2 regions of the Streptomyces sp. CAI-85 genome follow, and region 1 is predicted to be linked to the other one. Evidence: riboswitches for the same ligand, from Rfam matches in the RefSeq annotation. Region 1 holds a riboswitch; the other holds the start of a gene.

What was found. A riboswitch is a leader RNA that binds a small molecule or an ion and turns the genes downstream of it on or off. The one in region 1 is predicted to bind cyclic di-AMP.
Region 2: another riboswitch for cyclic di-AMP. It lies ahead of G6W55_RS17135 (M23 family metallopeptidase); the one in region 1 lies ahead of G6W55_RS27330 (transglycosylase SLT domain-containing protein).

The regions. Positions count from the first base shown of each region.
Region 1 is NZ_JAANNX010000036.1:13,996-21,586, reverse strand. Features, by position in the region: gene G6W55_RS27345 (glycosyltransferase) at 1-134, opposite strand, end outside; gene G6W55_RS27340 (GNAT family N-acetyltransferase) at 256-1,320, opposite strand; gene G6W55_RS27335 (HAD family hydrolase) at 1,616-2,440, shown strand; gene G6W55_RS27330 (transglycosylase SLT domain-containing protein) at 2,467-2,952, opposite strand; cyclic di-AMP (ydaO/yuaA leader) riboswitch at 2,956-3,164, opposite strand; gene G6W55_RS27325 (polyprenyl synthetase family protein) at 3,699-4,709, shown strand; gene G6W55_RS27320 (outer-membrane lipoprotein carrier protein LolA) at 4,988-6,229, shown strand; gene G6W55_RS27315 (ABC transporter ATP-binding protein) at 6,237-7,214, shown strand; gene G6W55_RS27310 (ABC transporter permease) at 7,201-7,591, shown strand, end outside.
Region 2 is NZ_JAANNX010000012.1:160,784-168,374, forward strand. Features, by position in the region: gene G6W55_RS17115 (Glu/Leu/Phe/Val dehydrogenase dimerization domain-containing protein) at 1-1,029, shown strand, start outside; gene G6W55_RS17120 (TetR family transcriptional regulator C-terminal domain-containing protein) at 1,076-1,777, shown strand; gene G6W55_RS17125 (SIMPL domain-containing protein) at 1,762-2,505, opposite strand; gene G6W55_RS17130 (SGNH/GDSL hydrolase family protein) at 2,674-3,459, opposite strand; gene G6W55_RS17135 (M23 family metallopeptidase) at 3,709-4,731, opposite strand; cyclic di-AMP (ydaO/yuaA leader) riboswitch at 4,736-4,893, opposite strand; gene G6W55_RS17140 (alpha-galactosidase) at 5,198-7,339, opposite strand; gene G6W55_RS17145 (tyrosine-protein phosphatase) at 7,519-7,591, shown strand, end outside.

The DNA.
Region 1 (7,591 bases):
CGCCCGAGCAGCGTGCCCACCGGCCGACCGCCCCGCCTGACCAGCACGAACACCTCGCCGTGCGTGACGGGCGGGCTGCCGGGGCCGGGCCGCAGCGAGCCCGTGCCGCCCAGTTCGAGTTCGGCGATCTGCACCGCCCCGATCCCGAGGAACCGGTCGATCTCCTCCTGCACCCTCACGGGCACACGGACATGTACACGTCTCGCACGGAACATGAACCCCCCTGGTTCGCGAACACCGTCACCGCCCCGACCGTCACGACCGCCGCAGCCGCCCCGCCCCCTTCAGCACCCGGGCCGCCGTCGCCGCGAGCCGCGGCCGGCTGCGTACGAAGTGGTGCGCCCGCCGGGACGGTTCACGGCCGAGCCAGTAGAGCGCGGCGCCCACCCCCGGACGCGTCCACGCCCCCTCGAACACGGGGATCTCCCCGGTCTTCAGCGAGTCCTTGTACTCGGCCGCGCCCCGCCCCAGGTCGAGCAGGCCGATGCCCGCGCCGGCCGCCGCCTCCGCCATCCGCAGATGCAGCACCAGACCCGGCGAGTACTTCGCGAACTCCGTGTCGTACGAGGGGAACCAGCACGCCAGCACGGTCGACGACCGCAGCCCGAAGTGCGCGGCGATCGGCCGGTCCCCGGCGTACAGGACGGACAGCGTGCCGGAGCACTCCGGCGCGCGCGTCTCGTGCAGGGTGTGCACGAGCCGGGTGATCCAGGGCTGTGCGAACCGGTCGCGCCGCCCGGTCCTGCGGTACTGGGCGGACTTCCACGCCATGAGCGTGCGCAGCGCCGCCGGATCGCGTTCGTCGAACACGAACCGCAGCTCCCCGACCTGCCGGCCGAGCCTGCGCTCCTTGGCGAGGGTCGTCTTGAGGAACTTCGGAGACTGGGCCCGCAGCACGGACTCGTACGTCTCGTAGCCCTTCTCGACGTCGATGACATAGGCGGTGTACTCGGCGGCCGCGTGCGGCACCAGCAGCCCCTGTTCCGCCTCCAGGTTGTCGAAGGCGAAGCTGGACAGGGAGGCGGCCCGCATCAGTTCGTCGGCGTTCAGCCCGAGGCCCGGGGCCAGTACGGCGCCCTGCGCGTCGGAGACGCCGTAGGCGAGGGCCTGGCCGCGGCCGAGGCGCCCGCGCTCATGGGGCAGGAAGCCGACCGGCTCCCGCCCCTCGTACACCACCGCGACCCGAGCGCGCGGCCGCACCAGGCCGACGGCGTCGGTGAACTCCGGTTCCATGAACGGGTTGCGGGGCGCGGTCGAGGCGGCCCGCAGGGCGCGCCAGCGTTCCCGTTCCCCCTCGCCGAGATCCCGCGGACCCAGCACACGAATGCGCCCACTGCTCAACCTGACCCCCCGATCAAGTCCCCCCTGGACACCTGGACGGTACCGCTCCACACCGGGCGTGCGGTAGGTAGCGGAGCATGTTGTTGCCAACCGGTGCAGAAGGCTTTAACCGGTCTGTACCCGACGATGCGCCGAAACCGGTTCCGGGGCCCTGGACCGGCACCGTGGGCTTCTCCGGTCAACTGTGGAAGGGGAGTTGGCAGAAGCGGACCGGACTTGGCCGACGTCCGGTTCGCGTCGAGTCCGACGGGTGCGGGATACGTATTCTCTGATCATGGCCGCACCCCTCGCATATGCCGCGCGCACCGCGTACTCCCTCATCGCCACCGACCTGGACGGCACGCTGCTCCGCGGCGACGACACCTTCTCCGACCGGTCGCTCGACGCGCTCGCGCGGGTGGCGGCCGCCGGCGCACGCCATCTGGTCGTGACGGGCCGACCGGCGCCCCGCGTACGGCCGTTGCTCGACCGGCTGCACAGCAGGGGGCTCGCGGTGTGCGGCCAGGGCGCGCAGTTGTACGACGCCGGCGCGAACCGTCTGCTCTGGTCGGTCACCCTGGACCGGGAGTTGGCCGAGACCGCGCTCGGCAAGATCGAGGCCGAGGTCGGGCAGGTGTACGCGGCCGTCGACCAGGACGGCGTCGACGGGCTCACCCTCATCGAGCCCGGCTACGAGATGCCGCACCCGACCCTGCCGGCGCTGCGGGTCGCCTCCCGGGACGACCTGTGGTGCGAGCCGATCAGCAAGGTGCTGCTGCGCCATCCGGCCCTGTCCGACGACGAGTTGGCGGCGACGGCCCGCTCGGTGGTGGGCTCGCTCGCCACGGTCACCATGTCGGGGCCCGGCACGGTGGAGCTCCAGCCGTGCGGGATCACCAAGGCGACGGGCCTGGCGCTGGCCGCCGAGCACCTCGGGGTGGGCCCGGAGGAGACCGTTGCCTTCGGGGACATGCCCAACGACATCCCGATGTTCGTGTGGGCCGGTCACGGCGTGGCGATGGCCAACGCGCACCCCGAGCTGAAGGCGCTGGCCGACGAGGTGACGACGTCGAACGAGGACGACGGCGTGGCCGTCGTCCTCGAACGTCTCTATCCCTGACCGGCCTCCGAAATCCGGGGGTCGGCTCAGTACGCGCCGAACACGTTGTCGATCGAGCCGTAGCGCGCGGCCGCGTAGTTGCAGGCGGCGGTGATGTTGGCGACCGGGTCGAACGGGTCGAACGAGGTCCCGGCCACGTGGTACGCGGTGAAGGTCGGGTCGATCACCTGGAGCAGGCCCTTGGACGGGGTGCCCTTGGCCGCGTTGGAGTCCCACAGGTTGATGGCGGCCGGGTTGCCCGACGACTCGCGGATGATGTTGCGGTGGATGCCGTTGTAGCTGCCCGGGATGCGCTTCTCGGCCATGATCGCGAGGGATTCGCGGATCCAGCCGTCCAGGTTGTTGGGGTACCCGGCGACGGTGGTGCTCGTGTTGCCGGCCGAGGTGGCGGCGGACGCGGTGCTCGCGCCGACCAGCGGCAGGGCGAGCACACCGGCGCCGGCGGCGGCCACGGCGAGGGTGCGGGCGATACGGGTGCGGCGGGTACGGCGGTGCTGAGCGGCAGCGGGCATGACGAGGTTCCTCTCCGGCGCCTGCGAGGTGAGCTGTCGGGTTCGGGCGGGAGCTGCCCGGCCGCGTCCGGACGGACGCGACTTCACCCCGAGCCGTACCGTTGTGTCCGTTTTCGTGGACATTTCGGTAGGGCGACTTACCTGGTTCCCCCGCTCCTGCCATGAGTTCTCGGTGGGTGCCGGGCGGCGGCAGGATTCGGCGTTCCGCCCGACAGGCCGGGAACGTATGCGAGAGCACATGTCCGGAACAAGAGGCCAATTCACAGTTCGGCCCTATTGACCTTGATCAGTGCTCTATGGGGTGCTTGATCCTTTGTGATCGCAAAGCCTCAACTCGCCTGAGTGGCACGAGGAGTCGGGGGGTACCCGCAGGGTGTCGCCCCGCAGGGCCGGATCGGGGGGAGTGAGCCAACTCACCGGCATCCACAAGAGGGGTGAAACGGGCAATAAGCCCATGCTCTGCGTAAAGGGTCACGGCCTTGCCGGGCTTCCGCATTCCCCCGTATTGCCCACCTTGGATTTGCGGTGAATGTCTCTTCATATCGCCTGATCAGAAACATATCGGTCGTGATCCGACACCGCCCGCCCTGAGCAGGGCACCTCCCGGGCGAGTGCATTCGGGCCCGGGCGGACGTGGGGGCTATCGGTGATCGAAACGTGACCGGATACGCTGACTTGAGTGAGCGCAGAGACCTATCGACAAACCGCGTAATCGCCCGTAGACACCAGCAGACAGGAGACCCCTCGTGACCGTCGTCGAGCCGTTCGGGCTGAGCGTGCGGGACCAGGCTCTGGAAGCCGATGTCCAGGCCGGACTGGCGGCTGTCGAGGAAGGCTTGCTCGAGGCCACCAAGAGCGAGGTTCCGTTCATCACGGAGGCCGCACAGCACCTCCTGCGGGCCGGCGGGAAGCGGTTCCGTCCGCTGCTCGTGATGCTCGCGGCGCGCTTCGGCGACCCGTACGCGCCGGGGGTCGTGCCGTCCGCCGTGGTGGTCGAGCTGACCCATCTGGCGACCCTGTACCACGACGACGTCATGGACGAGGCGGCCGTACGGCGCGGGGTGCCCAGCGCCAACGCCCGCTGGGGCAACTCCCTCGCCGTCCTCACCGGCGACTTCCTCTTCGCGCGGGCCTCGCACATCCTGGCCGACCTCGGCCCCGAGGCCGTACGGGTCCAGGCCGAGGCGTTCGAGCGGCTCGTCACGGGCCAGATCCTGGAGACCGCGGGACCGGTCGACGGACGGGACCCGGTCGAGCACTACCTCGACGTGCTCGGCGGCAAGACCGGCTCGCTGGTCGCGGTGTCCTGCCGCTTCGGCGCGATGATGTCCGGCGCCGACGACACGGTCGTCGACGTGCTCACCCAGTACGGCGAGCGGCTCGGCGTCGCCTTCCAGTTGGCGGACGACGTCCTGGACATCGCCTCCGCCTCCCACGAGTCCGGCAAGACGCCCGGCACCGACCTGCGCGAGGGCGTGCCCACGCTGCCGGTGCTGCGGCTGCGGGAGCGCGCCGCCCGGCAGGGGCTCCCCGAGGACGTCGCGCTGTGCGAGCTGCTCGACTCCGACCTCACCGACGACGCCCGGCTCGCCGAGGCGGTCGCCGCGCTGCGCGACCACCCGGCGCTGGAGCAGGCCCGCCGGGACACCGTGCGCTACGCCAAGGAGGCGCGCGCCGCGCTGGCCCCGCTCCCCGAGTGCGACGCGAAGTCCGCGCTGACGGAGCTGTGCGACGCGGTGGTGCACCGGGCGGGCTGAACCGCCGTACCCCTCTCCCGCGGCCCCCCCTCCGCTTCCGTCCCTGCCGTGTCGTCGCGCGACCCCTACGGGTCCGGGCGGGCCACCGCCCCCGGGTGTCATACCGGAGGCGTACACGGAGTTGAGTCCTCGGGGTGACGCTTCGTCGGCTCCGATTTGGTCAGATGGACATCACGGAAAACACCACTCCTCACCGATTCGGGTGAGAATGGCGGCTCGGGGTGGGGACGTTCGCACGTGAGAGACCGGCCGCCGCCGACGACGGAGGTAAGGCACACATGGCACCGAACGCAACCGACGACAACACGACCGCCGGGGAGGCAGACGACCTGCGCGTCGGGCGGCGCAAGGCCGTGCGGTACGTCGTCCCGGTCACCGTGGTGGGCGTGGCGGCGGCGACGATCGGGCTGGTCCCGGCGCTCGCCGACTCCGGCGACCCCGACCTGCCGAAGATCACCGCACAGCAGCTCATCGACAAGATCGCCGCGTCGGACGTCGAGCAGTTGTCCGGCACCGTGAAGATCACCACCGACCTGGGCCTGCCCGACCTCGGCGGACTGGAGAGCGGACTGCTCTCCGGTGCCACCGGCGGCGGCGACGGATCGTCCGCCGACCCGTCCGCCAAGCTCACCGAACTCGCCTCGGGCACCCACACCCTGCGCGTCGCCACCGACGGCCCGGACCGCCAGAAGCTCTCCCTCCTGGAGGACGCGTCCGAGTACAGCGTCATCCACGACGGCAAGGACCTGTGGGGGTACGACAGCGCCTCCAACGAGGTCTACCACTCCACCACCGAGGAGAGCGGAAAGGCGGAGGAGAAGCGTCCGGCCACGCCCGAGGGCCTCACCGAGGAAGCGCTCAAGGCGGTCGACGACACCACGTCGGTCACCGTCGACGGCACGGTCCACGTGGCCGGCCGCGACGCCTACCGCCTGGTGATCAAGCCCAGGCAGTCCGGGTCCACGGTCGGCGCGATCAGCATCGCGGTGGACGCGAAGACGGGCCTGCCGCTGAAGTTCACGCTCACCCCGGCGAGCGGCGGCTCCGCCGTCGTGGACGCGGGCTTCACCCAGGTCAGCTTCGCCAAGCCGGCCGCGTCCACCTTCGACTTCACCCCGCCCAAGGGCGCCAAGGTCACCGAGGCGGACGACGTCGAGGCGGCACCGGAGGACCTCGGCGGGTCCCCGCTGCCCGGCGGCGGCGACCTCACCGGCGAGCCGGGCGGTCCCGAGGGCGGCCACAAGGTCGTCGGCGAGGGCTGGACCTCGGTGGCCGTCATCGAGACCGGCGGCGAGGGCGTCCCCTCGGACTCCGAGCTGAACTCCGAACTCGGCTCCGAGGCCGGCGGCGCGCTCAGCGGCTTCCTCGGCTCCTTCGGCGACAAGGTGAACGGCAAGTTCGGCTCCGGCACCGTCTTCTCCACCCGTCTGATCAACGCCCTGGTCACGGACGACGGCACGGTCTACGTCGGCGCCGTCACCAAGGACGCCCTGGTCAAGGCCGCCGACTCGGCGAAGTGAGGGGCTGATGGGGGAGCCGAACGACGAGGCCCATGAGGGCGACGGCGGTGACGGCGGTGACGTCATTCGCACCCGTGGCCTCACCAAGCGGTACCGCGGCGGCCAGCTCGCCGTGGACCGCCTGGACCTCGCCATTCCGGCGGGCAGCGTCTTCGGCTTCCTCGGCCCCAACGGCTCCGGCAAGACCACCACCATCCGCATGCTGATGGGGCTGATCGAGCCCACCGCCGGCTCGGCGCGCGTCCTGGGGCAGCCCATGCCCCGGGCCGCGCGCCGGGTCCTGCCCCAGGTCGGCGCCCTCATCGAGGGCCCGGCCCTCTACGGCTTCCTCTCCGGCCGCGACAACCTCCTGCGCCTGGACGCCGCCGACCCGACCGCCGACCCGCGCACCCGGCGGACCCGGGTCGCGGCGGCGCTGGACCGGGTCGGGCTGACGGCGGCGGCCGGGAAGAAGGCCAAGGCGTACTCGCTCGGCATGAAACAACGGCTCGGCCTGGCCGCCGCCCTGCTCAGGCCCCGCCGGCTGCTCGTCCTCGACGAACCGACCAACGGACTCGACCCGCAGGGCATGCGGGAGATCCGCGCCCTGGTCAGGGAGCTGGCCTCGGACGGCACGACCGTCTTCCTCTCCTCCCACCTCCTCGACGAGATCGAGCAGGTGTGCACGCACGCCGCGGTGATGGCCCGGGGCCGGCTGATCACCCAGGGCGCGGTGGCCGACCTCGCGGCGGGCGCGCGCGGCCGTCTGGTCGTCACCACACCGGACACCGGCGACGCGGCCCGGGTGCTGAAGGAGCAGGGCGCGGCGGACGTCACGGCCGAGGAGGACCGCGTCACCGCCGACCCGCCGGACCGCGACCTCGCCGAGGTGACCGCCGCGCTGGTGACGGCCGGGGTCCGGGTCCGCGGCCTCACCGTGGAACGGGCCTCCCTGGAGGACGCGTTCGTGGCGCTCACCGGAGAGGGATTCGATGTCGCGGGCTGACACGACGACGGCGGCGGGCGAGGCGGCGGACAGGGCCCCTCGGGCACCGGTGCTGTGGACCTTCGGGCTGCTGCGCAACGAGCTGCTCACCACCTTCCGGCGCTGGCGCACGCTCGCCCTGCTGGCCGTCCTGGCGGCCGTGCCGGTCCTGGTCGGCATCGCCGTGAAGATCGAGACCGGCGACGGCTCGTCCGCGGGACCGGGCGGCGGCGGGGGCGAGGGCGGTCCGGCGTTCATCGCGCAGATCACCAACAACGGTCTGTTCCTGGTCTTCACCGCGCTCGCCGCGACCCTGCCGTTCTTCCTGCCCATGGCGATCGGCGTGGTGGCGGGCGACGCGATCGCCGGCGAGTCCGCCGCGGGCACCCTGCGCTATC
Region 2 (7,591 bases), on a different contig from region 1:
CGCGGCATGAGCCTCAAGGAGGCCCTGCACTACGACCCGCGGGCCCGTTACGTCCCCCTGGGCGGGGCCAAGGGCGGGATCGACTGCGATCCCCGGGACCCGGAGGCGTACGGGGTGCTGGTGCGCTATCTGCGCGCGGTGCGGCCGTACGTGGAGAGCTGCTGGACCACCGGGGAGGACCTGGGGCTGAGCCAGGACCTGGTGGACCGGGCGGCCGCCGAGGCGGGCCTCGTCTCCTCCGTGCAGGCCGTGTACCCGCTGCTGGACGACGAGACCGCGGCCCGCGCGCGGCTCGCGGACGCCTTCGCGGTCGAGGTGGACGGCATCGGCCTGGACGAGCTGGTCGGCGGCTGCGGGGTCGCCGAGTCGGTGCTGACCGCCCTGGACCGGGCCGGGGTGCCGTACACGGGGACGCGTGTGGCGCTCCAGGGGCTGGGCACCATGGGCGGGGCCACCGCGCGCTTCCTCACGCGCGCGGGTCTGCCGGTCGTGGCGGTCGCCGACGTCAAGGGGACGATCGTCAACCCGTCGGGGCTCGACGTGGAGGCGCTGCTCGCCGCGCGGGACGGGCACGGCACCGTGGACCGCGCGGCGCTGCGCCCCGCCGACCGTGAGCTGCCGGGGGACGCCTGGCTGTCGGTGGCGGCGGAGGTGCTGGTGCCGGCCGCCGTGTCGTACGCCGTCGGGGTCGAGGAGCAGGCGCGGATCGGGGCCGGGGTCCGGTGGATCGCCGAGGCGGCGAACATGCCGGTCCTGCCGGAGGCGGAGGCGCTGCTGCACGCGCGCGGGGTGCGGGTGCTGCCGGACGTCGTGGTGAACTCCGGGACCAACGCCTGGTGGTGGTGGACGCTGTTCGGCGACATCGGCGCGGACGCGGACGAGGCGTTCGCGTACACGCGCGGCGCGATGCGGACCCTGGTGGACCTGGTGCTCACGCGCGCGGAGGCGGACGGTACGACCCTGCGGGCGGCGGCGCACGCGATCGCCGGGCAGCGGCTGACGGCCGTGACGGAGCGGTTCGGCGCCTGAGGACAGGGCATCCGGGCAGGTCATGGCCGCTGTGTAGGGTGACCGCGTGGCGAGGGTGCGGTTGAGCGTGGCCGAGCGGCGCGAGGAGCTGCTGCGGGCCGCCATCGGGCAGATCGAGGCGCGGGGCGTGGCGGCCGTCAGGATCGCCGACGTGGCCGCGGCCCTCGGTGTGAGCAACGCGCTGGTGCTCTACCACTTCTCGACCAAGGAACAGCTCGTCGCCGCCGCCTTCGCGCGCGCCGCCGAGGACGATCTGGCCCGGCTGCGCAAGCTGCTCGGCCGCCGTACGACCGCGCTGCGCCGGCTGCGCTCGGCGGTTCGCTGGTACGCCCCGACCGGCCAGGCCAAGGGCTGGCGGCTGTGGATCGAGGGCTGGGCGGTGGCCCTGCGCGAGCCCGCGCTGCGGGAGGTCGCCCGTGATCTCGACCTCGCGTGGAAGGCCGCGCTCACCGAGGTGATAGCGGAGGGCGTGGCCGCGCGGGAGTTCCACTGCCCCGACCCGTCGGGCACGGCCCTGCGGCTGACCGCCCTGCTCGACGGCCTCGCCGTCCAGCTCACGTCCTACGGCGGCACCCTGTCCCGCACCCGGGCCCAGGCGTGGGTGGACGAGGCCCTGGCCCGGGAACTCTCCCTGTCCCCCGAGACGTTGAGCGGTCGGACACGCAGAGAGCCCCCGGCCGAGCCGCCCACCGAGGGCGGCGTCGGGCCGGGGGCCCGGCTGCGGACCAGGGGTCAGGACACCTCGTAGACGGCCGTGACCGTCGCCGTCGCGCGGATCTCGCCGGGGGCGGTCGGTACGGCCGCGCCCGCCGCGTCCGCGAACTGCGCGGTGGGGCGCGGGTAGCCGGCGGAGTCCTCGCTGAGGGAGACCAGGCGGCCCAGTTCATGGCCGCTGAGGCGGGCGAGCTGCTCGGCCTTGGCGCGGGCGTCGTCGTGGGCGGCCTCGCGGGCGCGGGCCTGGAGCGGGACCGGGTCGGAGACCTCGAAGGCGACGGCGTTGATCCGGCCCGCGTCGCCGGTGGCGTCGGTGATCGACTGGAGGACGGCCCCGGTCCGCTCCACCTCACGGACCTTCACGGAGAAGGACTGGGCGGCCTGGTAGCCCTTGAGCCGGGTGCTGCCGCCCTCCGTGTCGTAGACGGGCTGGAGGGAGATGGTGTCCGTGCGGACGTCCCGTTCGGCGACGCCCTGGGCGCGGACGGCGGTCAGCAGGGCGCCGGCCGCGGTGTTCTGCGCGTCGAGCGCGGCCTGCGAGGTGGCGCCGGTCGCCTCCACGGCCACGGCGACGACCGCGACGTCGGGCGGGGCGGTGGCGCTGCCCTCGCCGGTCACGGTGATGGTGGCGGGGGCGGGGTCGACGCGCGCGGCGGCGGGCCGGGCGGGCGAGGCGGCGGCGACGGGCGCGGTGACGGCCGGCAGCCCTAGGGCGAGGAGGGTGACGAGGGCCGCGGCGACGGGCGTACGGGTGGGGCGCATACGGAACCGGTCCTTCGGAGGGGCGGACGGGGCGGGTGATGTGCGGTCATCCCAGCACCCGGACCCGCGCGCGCCCGCGCACCACTCCCGTCCGATCACCTCACTGGTGGAGCGGCCGGTCGTACTCGTCGTACCTACGGCGCCGGCCGGCCGCCCCGTCCCGCTCGGTCACGCCACCGCCGAGATCCGGGTCCGGATGTCGTCGGGGGAGAGCGTGCCCTTGGCGGTCACATGGTCGCCCGAGGACTCCCCGCGCAGCCGCCGTCCGATCCACGGCACCAGGTACTCGCGCGCCCAGTGGACGTCGTCCCGGCGGATCTCGAGGGTGCCGCGCGGCGGGAGCTGCGGCCAGGGCTGCTCCGGGTCGGCCGGCACCTCCAGGCCGAGGACCTGCCCGGCGCGCAGCGCCACACGCGTGTGGCCCTCCGGGGAGAGATGGAGTCGGTCGCCGTCCCAGGCCCGGCGGTCCTGCACGGACCGCAGGGACCACAGGTCGAGCACCGGGCAGCCGTAGCGGTCGGCGACGGCGCGGACGTGCCCGTTGTAGGTGGCGATCTTGCCGCGCAGATGCTTGAGCACGGGGACGCCACGGGTGTCGAAGCCGGTGGTCACCAGGACCGTGCCGGACACGGCGGTGAGTGCCGCGACCGCCCGCTCGAAGCGCTCGGCGACCTCGTCGGGGTCGGTGCCGGGCCGCAGGATGTCGTTGCCGCCGGCGCAGAAGGACACGAGGTCGGGCGCGAGGTCCACGGCCTGCGGAAGCTGGTCCTCCATGATCTGGTCGAGCAGCTTGCCGCGCACGGCCAGGTTCGCGTATCGGAAGTCGCCCTCGGGTCGGCGGTCCGCGAGGAGTACCGCGAACCGGTCGGCCCAGCCGACGAACGCCCCGTCGGGGCCAGGGTCGCCGACGCCCTCGGTGAAGCTGTCCCCCACCGCCACGTACGACCCGATCACTGATCTGTTGTCATTCTTCGAATCGTCTGCCACGGCAGATCATGATTCACCTTCTAATGTGACTTACGCGACCGTAGGCAGGGGTTGACGGACGGTGAGATAAGCCACTCCTAAAGAGTTGGCCAACCGGGGAATAACGTCCCGCGGTACGTCGAAGGCCGGACCCCGGGAGCGGGGTCCGGCCTTCGACGGCGCGTCAGGGCCTGTCAGGGCGCCTCGGGAAGCGCTGGTGCGGGGGCGGTCGACCGGTCAGCCGACCGAGACTCCGTGCGAGCGGAGGTAGGCGACCGGGTCCACGTCCGAGCCGTAGTTCGGCGTGGTGCGGATCTCGAAGTGCAGGTGCGGTCCGGTCACGTTGCCGGTGGCACCCGAGAGGCCGACCTGCTGGCCCGCGGTCACGGTCTGGCCGGCCGAGACGGAGAGCGAGGACAGGTGGGCGTACTGGGCGTAGTGGCCGTCGTTCAGCTTGATGACGACCTGGTTGCCGTACGCGCCGCCCCAGCCGGCGGAGACGACGGTGCCCGCCGCGACGGCCTTGAGGGAGGTGCCCGTCGGGACGACGAAGTCGACACCGGTGTGGTAGCCGCTGGACCACATGCTGCCCGACATCCGGTACGGCGTACCGACCGTGGCGCCGGCCACCGGCAGGCTGAACCCGGAGGAGGCGGTGGTGGAGTTCTCGGCGGCCGGGGTGCTCGGCTGCGAGGCCGACGCCTGGGAGTCCGAGGAGCCGGCGGACGACGAGGACTGCGCGGGCTGCGACTTCTGCGCCGGCTTCGAGGGCTGCACGGGCTCGGCCGACTGCGCCGACCCACGCGCCTCGGACGACTTGGGCGCGGTGGTGGGGGCGGAGGACGCGGCCTTCTTGCCGATCGACAGCTTCAGGCCCGGGTGGATCAGCGAGGGGTTGTCGCCGACGGCCCGCCGGTTGTCCTGGTACAGCCGCTGCCAGCCGCCGTCGACACCCTGCTCGTCGGCGATCCGCGAGAGGTAGTCGCCGGAGCGGACGGTGTACGTGCTGTGCTTCGCGCCCGACTTGCCCGACTTGTGTGCCACCGGAGCCGCCTGCGCGGTCTTCTCCGCGACCCGTTCCACGGTCTTCGCCACGGCCTGTTCCGGAACGGACGCCGAGGCGGACTGGGTGGGGGCCGCGTGGGCACCCGTGGCCCCCAGGAGCGGGAGGGCGAGAGCGGCTCCGCCGGTTCCGGCGGCGGCGATGGAGCGGGTGAATCGCTGGGACTTCGGACGGCGGTGCTTACCCTTCGCGGGCATGGCGCATTCCTCTCCGGCGCCTGCGAGGTGAGCTGTCGGGTGCGGACTGGAGATGTCCGGCCGTGCCGAGGCACGGCTTTACCCCAAGCCTGTTCCGGGACCGGAACAGGCGGTTGTGCCTGTGGGTCCCCCGCTCCTGCCGTGCACGGGTGAGTGTGCGGTCCCCGGACGGCGGCAGGATGAGGCGTCCGTCCGGATTGGTCTGGAACGTAGGCGACCGCGACGCACAGGGACAAGCAGAGGTTGTGCCGTTGACGCATTTCTCTTGATCCGCAGGGATATTTCCCGGTGACACTCCGTGTTTCGAATGGCCCCTTTTTCCCTTAACACCCTGGAAAAGCATGTGAATTACGTGAACATGACGGGCGACGCACGGTCACGGTATGACGCTGCTCACGTGACAGTGCTCCAGGTTCCTTTATTCCAGAGCGAGTTGGAATGAAGGATTTCAATTCGGACAGAACGCCTAGATGCGACGCAGTCGGATAACCGCCGCATCGAGGTCACCGCTCAGCCCGGTCCGCAGTCCGTGGTGCAGCAGCACCGCACCTCGGTGCACTTCGCCCGTTTCGCGGCATTCGTACGTCGCTGCCGGGTCGAGTCCGCGCAGCCGCAGCGCCGGGACGGGTTCGCCGTAGCGCTGCGCCTGGAGCCAGGCGAGGACGACGCTCTCGTCGCCGCGCACGTACTGCACGGCACTGAGTCCGCCCGTCGGCGGGCGCAGCCGGTACAGGTCGCCCCGCTGCACGACGGGCCTGATCTCCTTGTAGAGGTCCACCCAGCGCCGGGCCTCGGCCAGCTCCTCCGCGCTCCACTCGGAGAGGTCCCCGCCGATCCCGAGCACCCCGGCCATGGCGCTCACGAACCGGAACCGCAGAGAGCTGACCCGGCCGTTGAGCTGGGCGTTGGGGCTGTCGGTGACCCAGGCGGCCATCACCCGGGCGGGGTGGATCTGGCTGAAGCCGTGCTGGATGCCGAGCCGGTCCAGCGGGTCGGTGTTGTCGGAGGTCCACACCTGGTCGGTACGGCTCATGATCCCGAGGTCGATCCGCCCGCCGCCGCCCGAGCAGGACTCGAAGGCGACCCCGGGGTGGGCGGCCCGCAGCCGGTCGAGCAGGGCGTACAGCGCCCTGACGTGGTCGACCCACAGGCGCTGCGGATAGGGGTCGTCCGGCCAGCCCGCGTCGGTGAAGCAGCGGTTGAAGTCCCACTTCACATAGTCGATGGGCGCGCTGGAGAGCAGTCCGTCGAGCTGGTCCCACAGGTATTCCTGGACGTCCTCGCGGGCGAGGTTCAGCATGAGCTGATTGCGGAACTCCGTCCGCTTTCGTCCCGGTTGGAACTGCACCCAGTCGGGGTGCGCCCGGTACAGATCGCTGTCCGGGTTGACCATCTCGGGCTCGACCCAGATCCCGAACCGCATGCCGAGGGCATGCACCCGGTCGGCGAGCGGCTTGAGGCCGTGCGGGAAGCGCTCGGGGTTGGGCCGCCAGTCGCCGAGCCCGGCCCGGTCGCTGGTGCGGGCCCCGAACCAGCCGTCGTCGACGACGAACAGCTCCACGCCGATCTCCGCGGCGCGCCGGGCCAGGGCGGCCTGCTGCTCCTCGGAGATGTCGAAGAAGGTGGCCTCCCAGGAGTTGAACAGCACCGGACGGTCCCGCTCCGCGTCCGGGACGACATGGGCGCGCTGGTAGGCGTGCCAGGTGCGGCTGGCGCCGCCGAAGCCGCCGTCGCTCCACAGCCCCGCGAAGAGGGGCGTGGTGAAGGACTCCCCCGCGGCGAGCGACAGCAGGCCGGAGTCGTCGTGGCCGGCGCCGCCGGTGATCTGCACGCGCGCGTCCGGGAGTTGTGCGACGGCGATGCGCCAGGAGCCGGACCAGCCGAGGGCACAGCCGTAGACCTCGCCGCGCTCCTCGGTGGCGTCGGTGTCGAGCGCCACCCAGGGCAGATGCTGGTGGCCGGTGTGACCGCGGCGGCTGCCGATGACCTTCTCGCCGTAGGTGAGCGGGGCCCGGACCAGCCGGGACTCGGCGGCCCAGCGGCCGTGGAGCTGGGACAGCCGCCAGCCGTCGCGCTCGGGCAGGGTCCAGGTGGCGGAGTCGGCGCGCAGCAGTTCCTGGGGTGCGCCGCCGTCGTTGCGCAGGGTCGCCCAGCGTTCCACGACGTCGCCGCGCATCCGGTAGTGCAGGGTGACCGACAGGCCGCCGTCCCGGAAGCGCAGCCGCAGTTCGTCGCCCGCCTCGCCCGCGGTGTCATGGCCCTCGAAGGTCCACTCGGTGCCGCGCCGTCCGGCCGTGCGCACGGACAGGGCGGGCCGTACGAAGCGGGGGCCGCCCTCGACCGGGTACTCCTCACGGCCGTCGAGGTGGGACTCGAAGGAGGCACGGCCCTGGAGCGGTACGGCGGCGAGGGCCTCGGCGTCGGCGAGCGCGATCCGCGGGCCCCAGTGCAGATGGATCAGTTCGTCGGAGCCGGTGAGGTGGAGGGCGTAGCTGCTGGTGGGCCCCGAGAGGAGCCAGGTGCGGCCGTCCGCGGCGGTCTCGGGCCGCACGGCACCGGACCTCGTGACCCCGGGCTTCGCGGTCTCGGGCTTCGCGGTCTCGGGCATCAAAAACCCCCACTGATTCGAACAGGTGCGATCAAGGATCAACATAATCGAATGCGTGACGATGTCATGGCAACGCCCCTGGCCAACCCGTTGCCCGGGGAATCCATGTCGTATGGTCATGAAGGTCCCGTCGGCCATCACGAGCCGCGCCGGCGGCGCCCGACCGGGAGGGAGCCCCCGTGACGCAGCAGATCCCGTCGACCGAGCCCGAGCTGGCCGGTGTGCGCAATTTCCGTGACGTGGGCGGTCTGC